Regions from separate parts of the Methylibium sp. T29-B genome, predicted to be linked through region 2. Evidence: predicted binding sites of a transcription regulator. Region 2 holds the regulator's gene; the other holds the start of a gene.
What was found. Region 2 encodes sigma-54, which starts transcription at its own class of promoters, with help from an activator protein. Its sites were predicted from a motif close to TGGCANGNAANCTGCTTT; they were not measured.

Region 1: a site for sigma-54 is predicted at 1,848-1,865, ahead of Y694_RS16270 (nitrate/nitrite transporter). Genes of this name have one in related genera too.

What each region holds. Positions count from the first base shown of each region.
Region 1 covers NZ_AZSN01000123.1:53-9,862, reverse strand. The annotation lists partial or broken gene Y694_RS16275 (bifunctional protein-serine/threonine kinase/phosphatase) at 1-311, shown strand, start outside; gene Y694_RS16270 (nitrate/nitrite transporter) at 366-1,622, opposite strand; gene Y694_RS16265 (type IV pili methyl-accepting chemotaxis transducer N-terminal domain-containing protein) at 1,959-3,239, shown strand; gene Y694_RS22710 (sensor domain-containing diguanylate cyclase) at 3,316-4,344, shown strand; partial or broken gene Y694_RS16255 (sulfite exporter TauE/SafE family protein) at 4,314-5,125, opposite strand; gene Y694_RS16250 (EVE domain-containing protein) at 5,125-5,589, opposite strand; RNA gene ssrS (6S RNA) at 5,623-5,804, opposite strand; gene Y694_RS16245 (cell division protein ZapA) at 5,842-6,168, opposite strand; gene Y694_RS16240 (hypothetical protein) at 6,165-6,401, opposite strand; cobalamin riboswitch at 6,450-6,697, shown strand; gene Y694_RS16235 (TonB-dependent receptor) at 6,767-8,767, shown strand; gene Y694_RS16230 (bifunctional adenosylcobinamide kinase/adenosylcobinamide-phosphate guanylyltransferase) at 8,778-9,371, shown strand; partial or broken gene Y694_RS16225 (ABC transporter substrate-binding protein) at 9,368-9,810, shown strand, end outside.
Region 2 covers NZ_AZSN01000212.1:219-4,766, forward strand. The annotation lists partial or broken gene Y694_RS19710 (class I SAM-dependent RNA methyltransferase) at 1-525, opposite strand, end outside; gene Y694_RS19715 (RNA polymerase factor sigma-54) at 620-2,143, opposite strand; gene lptB (LPS export ABC transporter ATP-binding protein) at 2,143-2,898, opposite strand; partial or broken gene lptA (lipopolysaccharide transport periplasmic protein LptA) at 2,895-3,523, opposite strand; gene Y694_RS19730 (thiol:disulfide interchange protein DsbA/DsbL) at 3,616-4,260, opposite strand; partial or broken gene Y694_RS19735 (SPOR domain-containing protein) at 4,320-4,548, opposite strand, start outside.

The DNA of each region.
Region 1 (9,810 bases), on a different contig from region 2:
GCGAGATCGAGCCGTTCCAGATCGCGCGCTACCGGCGCGACCCGATCGCGCCCTCGCGGCTGCGGCCCGAGCTGCCGATCTGGCTGGACCACGTGGTGCTGAAGGCCGTGGCGCGCGAGCGCCAGCAGCGCTTCGAGACGGCCGAGGAGTTCGTGCTGGCGCTGGAGCGCGGCGCGTCGCGCCCGCTCGCCGCACCGCCGGCGACGCCGCTCGTCGCCCGCGACCCGAACGCGCTGTGGAAGATCGCCTTCGCGATCTCGCTGCTGTTCAACGTGCTGCTCGTGGTGTGGCTGTTGTTCCTGCCGCGCTGAAGCGGGGCAGGCGGCGGCACCGGGCTGGAGGCGAATCATGCGGCTGCCCCGGGACTAGCGCTGAGCGGTCCGGCTGGCGGCACCGTAGTCGGTCGGCGCGGTCATCGGGCGGGCGCGCCCGCCTTTCTCGGCCCAGGTGCGGGTCCAGCGGATCTGCACGCGCCGCAGCATCACCAGCATCACGAGCGCCAGCACCGCGAAGGCGACGAAGCCCCACAGGTAGGTGCCCGCCAGTTGCTTGGACTGCCCCATCGCATTGGGCAGGAAGCCGCCGCCGAGCGCGCCGACCTCGCCGATCATCGAGCCAGCCACCGCGGTGGTCAGCGGCCAGCGCAGCGGCACCAGCTGGAACAGCGCGCCGTTGCCGGCGCCGAGCGCCGCGAAGCACAGCATGAAGAGCAGCGTGGTGACCGCGACCGAGCCGCCCGCGAAGCCGCACATTACCAGCGTCACGATCACGATCATCAGCACGCCGCTGAGCGTGTTGATGCCGCCGATGCGGTCGGAGATGTAGCCACCCAGCACGCGCACCGCCGAGCCCATCAGCGTGGCCAGCATCGTCAACTGGCCGGCCTCGATCTTGGTGACGTGGAACTGGTCGTAGAAGTAGGTCGGCAGGAAGCTCGCCAGGCCGATGAAGCCGCCGAAGGTGATGATGTAGATCAGGCTGAAGGCCCAGCCGTCCTTCTCGAACAGACAGGCGACGTGTTCGCGCAGGGTCTGGTGCTCGCGGTCCGGTGGCTCCTTGGCGGCGAACCACATCACCAGCATCGGCAGCAGCATGGTGCAGGCCGCCAGACCGTAGACGGTGGACCAGCCGAACTTGGCCGCCAGCGGCGGCGCGAACAGCACGGCGAGCACCGTGCCCGAGTTGCCGGCGCCGGCGATGCCCATCGCCAGCCCCTTGTGCTGCGGCGGGAACCAGCCCGAGCCCAGCGACAGCGCAACGCCGAAGCTCGCGCCGGCGATGCCGAGCAGCACCCCCATCGCGAGCACGCCGTCGTAGCTGTCGACGTAGCCGTAGCCGTAGCCCAGTGCGGCGACGATCAGGCCCATCTCGACCATCGCCGCGTTCTTGCGGCCGATGTACTGTGACAGCACGCCCAGCGGGAAGCGCATCAGCGCGCCGGCCAGGATCGGCACCGACACCATGAAGCCCTTCTGCGCGGCGGTGAGCTGGAAGCTTTCGCTGATGAAGGGCGCCATCGCGCCGTTCAGTACCCAGATCGCGAAGCAGAAGTCGAAGTAAAGGAAGGACGCGAGCAGCGTGGGCCAGTGGCCCGAGCGCACGAAGGTCTTGAAATCAGCCATTGCGTGACGTGCCTGCGCTCACGCGCGGCAGCGATGCGAGAAGGGGAGGTGGGGCGCCGCGATGATGGCGGCCGACGACGGCGAGCTCATGGTGCTTCTCCAGGGAGAACAGTCGCTCGGCCCCCGGGGGGCGAGTGACGAAGGCACGAAGCTGGGCACGTCGGTGTGCACAGGACCGGGCGTGCGGAGCGCCGATCCGGGCGCGTCGCTGCGCCCGCGTTGTGCGGAGCAGCATCCGTGCCAGGGGGAGCGGCCGGCGCCACGCCGGCTGCTCCATACTGGCGCCCCCCGCAGGTCGCGCCCTGCGTCCGCTCCTCTGAAAAGGCCCGTCGTCGCGTGACTTCCGTTCTCCTTGTGCTCGACCCCGATCACGGTGCGCCGCCGCTGGCAGCCGATCTGCGCGCGGCCGGCATTCACGTGCTTGGTGCCTGTCCATGCGACAAGCTGGTGCAGGAGGCACTGCGGCAGGGACCCGACGTGCTGGTGGGCTGGTCTTCGCACCCGGGTGAGCCGCTGTTCCGTGCGCTGGACATCCTGCGCTCGACCCAGGCCCTGCCGGTGCTCGTGTTCAGCGGCGACGCCGGCGTCGAGGCCATGGAGCGGGCCCTGCAGTGCGGCGTGCAGGGCTGGGTGGCGCAGGGCTACGCCGCAGCGCGGCTGCGGCCGTTGCTGCAGCTCGTGCAGGCGCGCTTCCGGCACGAGCGCGGGCTGCGCGATGCGCTCGCGGACCTGGGGAACCGCTACGAAGAACGCAAGCTGGTCGACCGAGCCAAGGGCATCCTGATGCTGGCGCGCCAGGTCCCGGAAGACGAGGCGTTCAGGCTGCTGCGCCAGAGCGCGATGCAGCAGCAACTGCGCGTCGGTCAGGCGGCCCAGCTGCTCATCGATGCCGCGCAGGACGCGGCCGGGGTCAACCGCTCCGGCCAGCTGCGCATGCTGTCGCAGCGGCTGGTCAAGCTCTATGCGCTGCAGGTCGCTGGCGGTGAGGCGGAGGCCGGCGCGGCGCGGGTTCTGCAGTCGCAGGCGGTCGAGCGCCTGGAGGCCAACCTGGCCCAACTGGGGCGCCTGCTGTCCAAACCCACCTTCGGCGACCTGCTGGACGGCGTGCTGAGCGCCTGGAAGCCGCTGGACGCGACGCTCCGCGAAGCACCGCAGGCTGCGCGCCTGCTCAAGCTCGATGCGCTGGCCGAGGCGCTGCTGCAGGCCGCCGAGACACTGACCGCCGCCCTGGAGCAGGCCAGCGGCATGCCGCGTCTGCACGTGATCAACCTCGCGGGCCGGCAGCGCATGCTGAGCCAGCGGCTGGCCAAGGAGGTGCTGCTGGCCACGCTGCTGCCGGGTCCGATGGCCGCGCTGGCGCGCGAGGCGGCCCAGCGAACAGCGCTCGAGGCCGAGCAGGCGCTGGCCGCGTTGCAGGCCGCGCCGCTGTCGACCCCCGAGATCCGCGCGACGCTGACCGCCGCGGCGCAAGCCTGGCCGCAGATGCGTGCCGGCATCGACGCCGCCGGCACGCCGGCTGGCCGGCAGCAGCTGGCCGACGCGAGCGACACGCTGCTCGAGCGCTTCGAGCAGCTCACCGGGCAGATCGAGCACAGCATGCAGACGCTGATCGGCTGATGCAGCGCTAGGGGGTTCGACACCCTCAAGCTGGGGGGGCGCGCCTGCGGTGCAGGGCTATCATGGTTCGAGCACCATGAGCGTTTCCTACGAGTCCTCCGCCACCGCGTCGGCCCTTGCCGAGGCGCTCGAAAAGCTCGGTCTGCCCGTCTACACGAAGGACGCCGCGGGTCGCTACACACACCTCAACGCGGCGGCGGTCGCAGCGCTCGGCGTGCCCACCGAGGCCTGCGGCCGGACCGATGCCGAACTGCTCACCGCGCCGACCGCCGGCGCGCTGCGCGCCGCCGATCAGGCCGCGCTGGCCCGGCCCGGCGCCAGCGTCAGTGAACACAGCCTCGAGTTCGGCGGCGAGCGGCGCGAGTTCCTCGGTGCGCGCGTGCCGCTCGATGGTGGAGCCCTGCTGGGCGTGTGGGTCGAGCGCAGCGAGCGCACCCGCCTGTCCGGCCAGCTGCAGCAGGCGCTGCACCAGCTCGAGGAGCAGCAGCGTGCCAACGAGGCGCTGCGCAGCGATGCGGAGAACCGCAACGCGTCGGGCGAGCCGGTGCGCAGCATCGGCCGTCGCGAGCAGTTCGACGACCAGTTGCGCCGTGAGATCGACCTGTCGCTGCGCGAGCACCGTGAGTTCGCCGTGGTCTACATCCACGTCGATGCGCCACCCGCCGGCAGCCCGCCCCATGACGACGCCGGTCGCGAGCGCGTCTTCGAGGCGATGGCCCGGCTGCTGCGCAGCAATACGCGTGCGATGGATGCCCCGTGCCGTCTCGAGGGCGAGCGCTTCGCGCTGCTGCTGTCCGGCATGGGCCTGGCGACGGCCCATGCCCGCATGGAGGGAATGCGCCGCCAGTGCGCAACGCAGCTCGTGCCCAAGGGCGGCGCGGCGCTGCGGTTCACGGTGTCGATGGGGCTCGCGAGCTTCCCGCACACCGCGCAGACGCAGGCCGGTCTGCTGCACGCCGCCGAGACTGCGCTGGCGCAGGCCGTGCAGCGTGGCGGCAACCACGTGGCGCTGGCCAGCATCGCCTTCGGCGGGCCACGGTCGGCTGACCGCAGGGCGCGCGCCGGAACGCGGGCTCAGCCCTGCAGGGCGCGCCAGAACATGTAGCCGGAGATGGCGTAGAGCAGCAGCGCGAACACGCGACGCAACTGCTGCACGTCGAGCGCATGTGCGGTGCGCGCGCCGAGCGGTGCCGTCATCACGCTGGCGGTCGACACCACCAGCAGTGCCGGCAGGTAGAGGAAGCCGAGCGTGCCGGGCGGCAGCCCATGGAGGTTCCAGCCAGCGGCGATGTAGCCGGCGGTGCCGGCCAGCGCGATCGGCACGCCCAGTGCGGCCGAGGTCGCCACGGCGTTGTGGATCGGCACGTTGCACCAGGTCATGAACGGCACCGACATGAAGGCGCCACCGGCACCGACCAGCGCCGACACGGCGCCGATCACGCCGCCGACGCCGAACAGTCCGGGCGCGGGTGGCAACTGCCGGGCCGGCGTGGGCTTGCCGCCGCGCAGCATCTGCGTCGCCGAGAAGCCGACGAACAGCGCAAACAGCCCGGCCAGCAGCGCCGAGGGCAGCGCCTTCGCGACCTGCGCCCCCAGCAGCGAGCCCAGCACGATCCCCGGTGCGAGGCGGCGCACGATGTCCCAGCGCACGGCGCCGCGCGCATGATGGGCTCGCACCGAAGACAGCGAGGTGAAGCAGATCGTCGCGAGCGAGGTCGCGATCGCGACCTTCACGATCAGGTCGGACGGAAAGCCTTCAGCGTCAGCAGCAGCGTGATGAAGGGCACCAGCACCATGCCGCCGCCGACGCCCAGCAGGCCGGCCAGGAAGCCGGCGCCCGCGCCCAGCAGCAGCAGCTCGACGACCAGCGGCCAGGCGAGCAGCATCAGGCCGGCGGCAGCAGCGCGAGCACCGCGCGCCACTCGGCCGTCGTGACGGGCGTGATGGACAGGCGGTTGCCCCGCTGCAGCACGCGCATCGTCGCGAGCGAGGGTGCCGCGCGCATCGCGGCCAGCGACAGCAGCGGCGTCTTGCGCACCAGCTTCACGTCCACGCCGAACCAGCGCGGTGCCTCGGGCTTCGAGGCGGGGTCGTGGTAGGGGCTCGCCGGGTCGAACTGGGTCGCGTCGGTGTGCGCGACGGAAGCCACCTCGGCCAGCCCGGCGATGCCCGGCTGCGGGCACGACGAGTGATAGAACAGCACGCCGTCGCCAGGCCGGAAATCGTCGCGCATGAAGTTGCGCGCCTGGTAGTTGCGCACGCCGGTCCACGGCAGCTTGCGGCCCGGCGCGCGCGCCAGGTCGTCGATCGAGCACTCGTCGGGCTCGGACTTCATCAGCCAGTACGCCATGGCGGCAGCAGGTCGGGAAGGGCAACGGGGAAAGGTGTCCGCCGCGAACCGGGAGTCGCATTCCTGAACCCAGGGGAGTTCAGGTGGGCGAGGTCAACGAAGCTTCGGGTTCATCTGACGCGAGACGATCACGCCCGCTTCGCAATGTTCCAAGCCCGGGCTCATATGAGCATCGGTTCAAGGAAATATAAAACTCCCGCGAACGCGACGGACGAGATCAGTGTACGCCGCCAGCGCTGACGAACCGGCGTTTCAGAGCAATTGACCGTCGCGCCCGAGGGTCTCGTCGATGCGCCCAATCAGGGCCTCGATGTCGATGCCGTGTGCAGGGTCCGGCGCGGCCTGCCCGGCGCTGCGCGCCGGAGTCGCCGCCGCCAGCGGCCGCTCGGCCAGCTGGTAGGCGAGGTTGAGCGCGGCGAGCACCGCGATACGCTCGCGGGCGCGCACCTTGCCGGCGTCGCGGATCGCGCACATCTCCTGGTCCACGTTGCCCACGGCCTCGAGCAGGGCCCGTTCGCCGCCGTCGGGGCAGCCGAGGATGTAGCTCTGGCCCATGATGGTGACTTCGAGCTGCTTCATTCGGCGGTCTTTCCGGTCTCCGGGCCGGCCTCGGCGACCGGTTCGCTGGCCGGCAGGCGATCCAGCAGGGCCTCGACGCGCTGGCGGGCGGCGGCGAGGCGGGAGCGCAGCGAGTCGCGTTCGGCATTGACGCCGGCCAGCTGCTCCAGGGTCAGCGCGTGCGTGCGCTGGAGTTCCTGGTGCCGCAGCAGCAACCGCTCCACGCGTTCGGCCAGTTCTTCGATCGTCGCCATGCCTCTCCTCACTGCACGCGTCGATTGTAGGGGGCGGCCCGGGCCGCGCTTACACTGCAGGCTGTTGGTGCTCATGCCGGCGTTCACGCCGGCGCAGTTAAACGGGAAGCAGAGGAGGGGGACCCACCGGGTGCTCCTTCAGCCTGCGCTGCCCCCGCAACGGTCAGCGGACGAAGCCAGAACGCCTGCGTTCACGTTTCCGCTCTCGCGCACATGCCACTGGAGTCTCCGGCTCTGGGAAGGTCGCGAGGGTCGTTCCGCCAGCCCGGATACCGGCCAACGGGAGGCGTGCTGCGCAAGCGGCGCGTCATGAGGTGGGCGCCCGCGGGGAAGCTGGCGCGCACGATTTCATCGTTGGTCATTCCATGATTGCCACTCCCTTCGAGGCCACCGCGCCTCGCATTCCTGTTCGCCTCGGGGCGCTGCCGCATGCGCCGTTGTTGATGCTGTCGCTGCTGGGCTTCGCCAGCGGCATCGCGAGCGCGCAATCCGCGCCCGTCACCGAGGCGGGCAAGCTGCCGCCGGTGCTGGTCACGGCCAGCCGCTTCGTCGAGGACTCGGCGACGCTGCCGTACGGTGTCAGCGTGCTGACCGCCCAGGACATCGCCGACTCGGGCGTGTCCACGGTGAACGAGGCCGTGATGAAGCTGCTCGGCGTGCCCGGTCGGCTCGACCTCTACGGCGGTGGCGACTACGCCCTCGACCTGCGCGGCTTCGGCACCACGTCCGACAACAACCAGGTCGTGATCCTCGACGGCATCCGCATCAACGAGGGCGACCTCGGCGGCACGCGGCTGGCCGGCATCCCGATCAATTCGGTCGAGCGCATCGAGGTGCTGCGCGGCAGCGGCACCGTGCTGTACGGTGAGGGCGCCACGGGCGGCGTGATCATCGTCACCACCAAGGCGGGTCACGGAACAGCTCGCCGCAACCGGGCCAGCGTGTACGCCGCCGCCGGCAGCGATCGCCTGCGCGACCTGCGCGCCGACGCCACGCTCGAGGCCGGTGGCTTCTCGCTGGATGCGGCCGCCAACCGCCGCACGACCGACAACCATCGCGACAACTTCCGTTCGGAGACGGAGGGCGCATCGCTCACCGGCCAGTGGCGCAACGACTGGCTGCGCGTCGGCCTGCGGCATGCCTACGACGACCTCGACACCGGGCTGCCCGGCGCGCTGACTGCGGCGCAGTATGCCGCCGACCCGAGCCAGACCACCGCACCGAACGACCACGCCGATATCCGCAACACGCGCAGTGGCGTGTTCGCCGAGGCCGATCTCGGCGGCGACTGGCAACTCGGCCTTGACGCCGGCTGGCGTGACAAGGAGCTGCGCAGCCGCAACGGGGCCTTCGCCTACGACTACGACGTCGACGCGAAGAACTACTCGCTGCGGGTGCGCAACCGCACGCAGTTCGCGTCGGTCGTCAACGCGGTGGTGTTCGGCGTGGATCGCAACGAATGGGAACGCACGGTGCTGGGCGCCTTCGGCTCGGTGGGCGAGCAGTCCTCGACCGGCTACTACCTGAAGGACGACCTCACGCTGAGCGGCGGCACCCGCCTGAGCGCCGGCGTGCGCACCGAGCGCATCGAGAAGGCGGTCAGCAGCACGGTCGACCGCATCGACGACCGCCAGCGCGCCTGGGAACTGGGCGTGCTGCAGCCGCTGTCCGAGAACAGCGCGGTCTACGGCCGGGTCGGCCGCAGCTTCCGCCTCGCCAACGTCGACGAGTTCAGCTTCACCAATCCGGCCGTGCCGCTGCGGCCGCAGACTTCACGCGACACCGAACTGGGCGTGCGCTGGCGTGCTGCCGGCCGCAGCGCCGAGCTGCGCGTCTACCGCAGCTCGCTGAAGAACGAGATCGGCTTCGATCCCAACGGCGTCGGACCGTTCGGGCCGTTCGGCGCCAACGTCAACTTCGACCCGACGCGCCGGCAGGGTGTCGAGCTCGAACTGGCGCAGGCGCTGACCGAGGCGCTGAACCTGCGCGTCAACGGCGCGCTGCGGCGGGCCCGTTTCACCGAGGGCGCCTACGACGGCCAGGATGTGCCGCTGACACCCGAGCGCACGCTGTCCCTTCGGGCCGACTGGACGCCCGCGCCGGCGCACAAGCTCGATGCGATCGTGAACTACGTGTCCTCGCAGAGCCCGGACTTCGCCAACGTCTGCAGCATCCCGGGTCGCACCACCGCCGACCTGCGCTACGCCTATCGCTGGACGCAGGCGGAGTTCGCGCTCGGCGTGGTCAACTTGACGGACCGCAAGTACTACACGCAGGCCTTCGGGTGCACGGCCGGCGGCGAAACGACCTCGATCTACCCGGAGGCGGGTCGCACCTTCGCGGCATCGGTCAAGGTCAGCTTCTGACGGGAGGCGCATGGGCGAGCGGCGCGGTCATCCGAAGGGCAGCGGGACAGGCGAGTTGATCCTCGGTGGCCAGCGCAGCGGCAAGTCGCGCTGCGCCGAGTCGCGCGCGGCCGACTGGCTGGCGCTGCCCGGCCGCTCGGCCGTGCTGCTGGCCACCGCACTGGCGGGCGACGACGAGATGCGCTCGCGCATTGCCCGACACCGACACGACCGCGCCGAGCGCGTGCCCGGTCTCGCGACCGACGAGGTGCCGCGCGAGCTGGCCGCTGCCGTGAGGCGCCACAGCGAGCCGGATCGGATGGTGCTGGTGGATTGCCTGAGCCTGTGGCTCACCAACCTGCGCATGCCGATGCAGGGCGCGGCCGTGACCGACGCCGAACTCGACCGCCACGTCGCCGACCTGTGCGAGGCGCTGCGATCGGCGCGCGGGCCGGTGGTGCTGGTGTCCAACGAGATCGGCCTCGGCCTGGCGCCGCTGGGCGCCGAGGCGCGCCGCTTCGTCGACGACCTCGGCCGCCTGCACCAGGCAGTGGCGGCGCAGTGCGCACGGGTCACGCTGATGGTCGCCGGCATCGAGCTGCCGGTGAGGCGGGCGGATCCGTGAGCCTGTCTTCGATGCTGCGGTGCTGCGTCCTCGTGCTGCTGGGGGCGCTGGGCCTGCACGTCGCTGCAGCGGCGCCCATCGAGCTGCGCGACGACCGCGGTGTGACGCTGACGCTGCCGGTGCCGCCGCAGCGCATCGTCACGCTGCTGCCCTCGCTGACCGAGAGCGTGTGCGCGCTCGGCGGTTGCGCGCGGCTGGTCGGCACGGACCGCTTCTCCAATTGGCCGGCCGGCGTCGGCACGTTGCCCAAGCTGGGAGGGCTGGAGGATGCACAGATCGAAGCCATCGTCGCGCTGAAGCCCGACGTGGTGCTGCTGGCCCTGTCCGATCGCGTGATCGAGCGGCTGGAAGCGTTGGGCCTCAAGCTGGTGGTGCTGGAGGCGCGCGACCATGCCGGCGTGCAGCGTGCGTTGCACGCCGTGGCGCGGCTGCTCGGCAC
Region 2 (4,548 bases):
CCAGCCGCGCTTGAACAGCGCCTCGCCCGAGGTGTCGACATACAGCGTGGCGTGCTCGGGCGCCAGGTGCAGCAGCAGCGGCAGGTCGGGGCGGCGGGTGTCGACGCTCGGGCGCGCGCCGAGCGCGTCGCGCATCGCGTCGCAGACACCGTCCTTGATGCGCAGCGCGGCGAAGTTCAGGCTCTTGAGCGGCGCGCGCTGCGCGGTCACGTCCACCTTCAGGGTCTGCGTCGGCGTGATCCAGTCGGGCCAGCGCGGGCTGCGGGCCAACGCGTACAGGTCGTCCTCGCTGCGGTAGGGCGCATCGGCCACCTGCCACAGCACGCGCTGGGCGAGCCGGCTGCCGAGGTTGAGTGCCATCGCCTCGCGCGGGCCGCCGCGCACCATCACGCCGCCGCGCTGCGTCTGCGCCGCCGCGCCCGGCAGCAACCGGGCAACCTCGTCGGCGAGCAGCGCCTCGACGCCGGCCGCGCAGGGGAGGAACAAGGAGGACGGCGGGGCGTCGGGCGGAAGGGCGACGTTCATGCGTGCAGAGGGGTTCGAGGGTTGCGCTCGCGCCTCGGTCGACACCGGGCGGGGCGCTGGGTCTTGTTGCCGGTTCGGGCCCGAGACCTCGTCGTCACATCATCGTGCGCCGCAGGTTGGCCGGCGCGATCTTCAGCGCCTCGCGGTACTTCGCCACCGTGCGGCGTGCCACCTGGATGCCCTGCTCTTCCAGCATGCTGCTGAGCTGGCTGTCCGACAGCGGCTTCTTGGCGTCCTCGGCACTGACCAGCTGCTTGATCAGCGCACGCACCGCGGTGCTCGACGCATTGCCACCGGCCTCGGTGTTGAGCGAGGAGCCGAAGAAGTACTTCAGCTCGAAGGTGCCGTAGGGCGTGGACATGTACTTGGCGGTGGTCACGCGCGAGATGGTCGACTCGTGCAGACCCAGCTCGTCGGCGATCTCGCGCAGCACCAGCGGCTTCATCGCGATCGCGCCATGGCTGAAGAAGGCCTTCTGGCGCTCGACGATGGCCTGCGACACGCGCTGGATGGTGTCGAAGCGCTGCAGGATGTTCTTCATGAACCAGCGCGCCTCCTGCAGCCGCGAGCTCAGGCCCGCGCCCGATTCGGTGCGCGCGCCCCGCTGCTGCTTGATGGCCTGGGCGTAGAGGTCGTTGATGCGCAGCTTGGGCATCACGTCGGGGTTGAGCACCACGCGCCAGCCGCGGCCGGCCTTCTGCACGATGACATCGGGCACGATGATGTTGGCCTCGGCCTTGGTGAAGGGCCGGCCGGGCTTGGGCTCGCAGCGCACGATCAGCGCCTGCGCGGCCTTCAGCAGCTCCTCGTCGGCGCCGGTGGCGGCCATCAGCTTCTTGCCGTCGCGCCGCGCCAGCAACTCGAGGTGGTACTTGCAGATCAGGATCGCGATCATCTGCGCCTCACAGCGCGGTCCGGCCCGCAGCTGCAGCGTCAGGCACTCTGACAGGTCGCGCGCACCGACGCCCAGCGGCTCCAGGTTGTGCAGCCACTTCAGCGCGCAGCGCAGGCGGTCGAGCAGCTCCTCGACCGCGATGTCGTCCTCGTCGCCGGCCAGGCGCTGGGCGATCTCTTCCAGGGGGTCGGCCAGGTAGCCGTCCTCGTCGAGCGATTCGATCAGCACCATCACCGCGCCGCGGTCCTCGTCGCTCAGGCGCATGCCGCGCAACTGGTCGCGCAGGTGGTCCTGCAGGCTCACCCCGGCGCTGCTGCGCTCCATGGGGTCGAACTCGTCGCTGTCGTTGTTGCCGGCCTTGCCGGGCGTCTCGCGGATGCCGTCGAAGTCCTCGCGCTCGGTGCCGTTCTCCCAGTCCTCGCGCTCGGTGGTGCCGAACTCGGCCGCATCCACCGCGACCGGCTCGGGGTCGGCGGCCACCTCGGACCCCGAGCCCTCCCAGGCGTCATCGGCCTGGCGCTCCGTGGCCGTGGCGCGCTCCACCGGCGCGTCGAACGGGGTCGGCGCATCTTCCTCCACTTCGAGGAAGGGGTTCTGCTCCAGCATCTGCTCGACTTCCTGGTGAAGCTCGAGCGTGGAAAGCTGCAGCAGCCGGATCGACTGCTGAAGCTGCGGCGTGAGCGCCAGATGCTGCGAAAAACGGACCTGCAGGGAAGGCTTCATCACATCCTGAAGTGCTCGCCGAGGTAGACCTTGCGGACGTCGGCGTTCTCGACGATCTGCTCGGGGGTGCCTTCGGCCAGCACGCGTCCTTCGCTGATGATGTAGGCGCGGTGGCAGATGCCCAGGGTCTCGCGCACGTTGTGGTCGGTGATCAGCACGCCGATCCCGCGGCTCTTGAGGAAGCCGATGATTCGCTGGATCTCGATCACCGCGATCGGATCGACGCCGGCGAACGGCTCGTCGAGCAGGATGAAGCGCGGCTGCGTGGCCAGCGCGCGGGCGATCTCGACGCGCCGCCGTTCGCCGCCCGACAGTGCCGGTGCCGGGCTGTCGCGCAGCTTGTCGATCGACAGGTCGTGCAGCAGGCCGTCGAGCAGCTCGTCGATGCGTGCCTTGGTGTAGGCCTTGCCGCGTTCGTCGAACTGGAGCTCCAGCACCGCGCGGATGTTCTCCTCGACGGTGAGCTTGCGGAAGATCGAGGCCTCCTGCGGCAGGTAGGACAGCCCGAGGCGCGAGCGCTGGTGGATCGGCAGGCGCTCGATCGGCGCGCCGTCGATGCGGATCTCGCCGGCGTCGGCGCGCACCAGGCCCACGATCATGTAGAAGCTGGTGGTCTTGCCGGCGCCGTTCGGGCCCAGCAGGCCCACCACCTCGCCGGCCGCAACGGCCAGGTGCACGTCCTTGACGACCTTGCGGGCGCCGTAGCTCTTCTGCAGTCCGCGAGCCTCCAGGCGGCTCGCCATCGCCGTGTTCATGGCCGCGTCCCCGCCCCGGAGTTTGGCGCCGAAGCCGGGTTCTCGCGCGGCGTCAGCACGCCGCGCACCCGGCCTGGCGCGGCCGCGGAGGCCGGGCCGCCGAGCACCTGGAAGACCTCGGTCACGTTGTCGTAGGAGATGGTGTTGCCGGCCACCTCGTCGGCCAGCGTGCTGCCGCGGAAGCGCCGCAGCACGGCCTGGTTCACGAGCCGCACGGTGTCGCCGCGGCCGTCGTACTCGAGGCGCTCGGCCTCGCCCTCGATGTACTCGTCGTTGCTGCCGCGCTTCTGGCGGAAGTAGGCACGCTTGTTCGGCCAGCCGGTCGCCACCGCGGACTGGTAGCCTCGGGACTCTGGCGCACCTCCACGCGGTCGGCGCGGATGACGATGCTGCCCTTGGTGATCTCGACGTTGCCCGACAGGATGTTCAATTGCTTGACCTCGTCGACCCGGGCCGAGTCGGCAGTGAAGGCCAGCGGCTGGCTGCGGTCAGCCTTTTCGGCGGCGAAGGCCGGCAGCAGGGCCAGCCCCAGCACCGCCAGGACGGCCCGGCAAACAGGCTGCGCCAGCAAGGTGCACCGCGATGCAGGATAGGGGGTCGGAGCGGACATGGAGGGAATCGGCATGAATCTTGCTGCCGATTCTAGGGTGAGTTCGATCGCTTGCCACGGCCGGCCGCCGCTCCGACGGCCGCTGTCGCGTCGACGCCAAACGAGGGTCAGCCGCCCTTGCGGATCTGCGCGATCAGGTGGTCGGTGATCGCCAGCGCGCGGTCGTTGCTGCCGGCCAGCGAACCCGAGGTGTAGTAGGACCCGTTGATGCCGATCGCCGGCGTGCCGTCGATCTTGTAGCCGGCCGACAGCGCGGCGGCCTGGCGGGCCTTGGTCTGCACCGAGAACGAGTTCATCACGTCGAGGAACTTGGCCTTGTCGACGCCATTCTTCGCCACGAAGTCGCCGATCGCCTCGGGCGTGTTCAGCGGATTGCGTTCGACGTGCATCGCGGTGAAGACCTTGCGGTGCAGGGTGTCGACCAGCCCCAGGGCCTCGATCGCGAAGTACAGCTTCTGGTGCAGCACGAACGGCACCTCGCGGAAGGCGACCGGCAGGCGCCGGAAGGTGATGTCCGGCGGCAGCTTCTTGACCCAGGATTCGAGCATCGGCTCGAAGGCGTGGCAGTGCGGGCAGCCGTACCAGAAGAACTCCACGACCTCGAGCTTCTTCGGGTCCTGCGTCGGCTGGCGCTGCGACAGCTTCACGTAGTCCTTGCCCTCGACCGGACCGCCCTGGGCGTGGCCGAAGGCCGGCAGCAGTCCGACGCAGGTGGTGGCCAGCGACAGGGTCGTGAAGTCACGACGGTTCATGAGCATCCTTTCAGCGTTCAGACAGACGCAGCGGTGGAGTCATCCCCACGCCGCGAAGTTCATTTCTGCACCCGCACCAGCGCCGACACCATGCCGGCGCCGTCCAGCGTTTCCTTCACCTTCTCGGCCTCGGCGCGCTGCACGAACGGGCCGACGCGCACACGGTACATCGTCCGGCCCGATTGCTCGCGCTCGGTGATCTTGGACTCGAAGCCCTGGATCGCCAGCTTGGCGCGCTGGGCCTCGGCTTCCTCGGTGCGCGCGTAGGCGCCGACCTGCACGAAATAG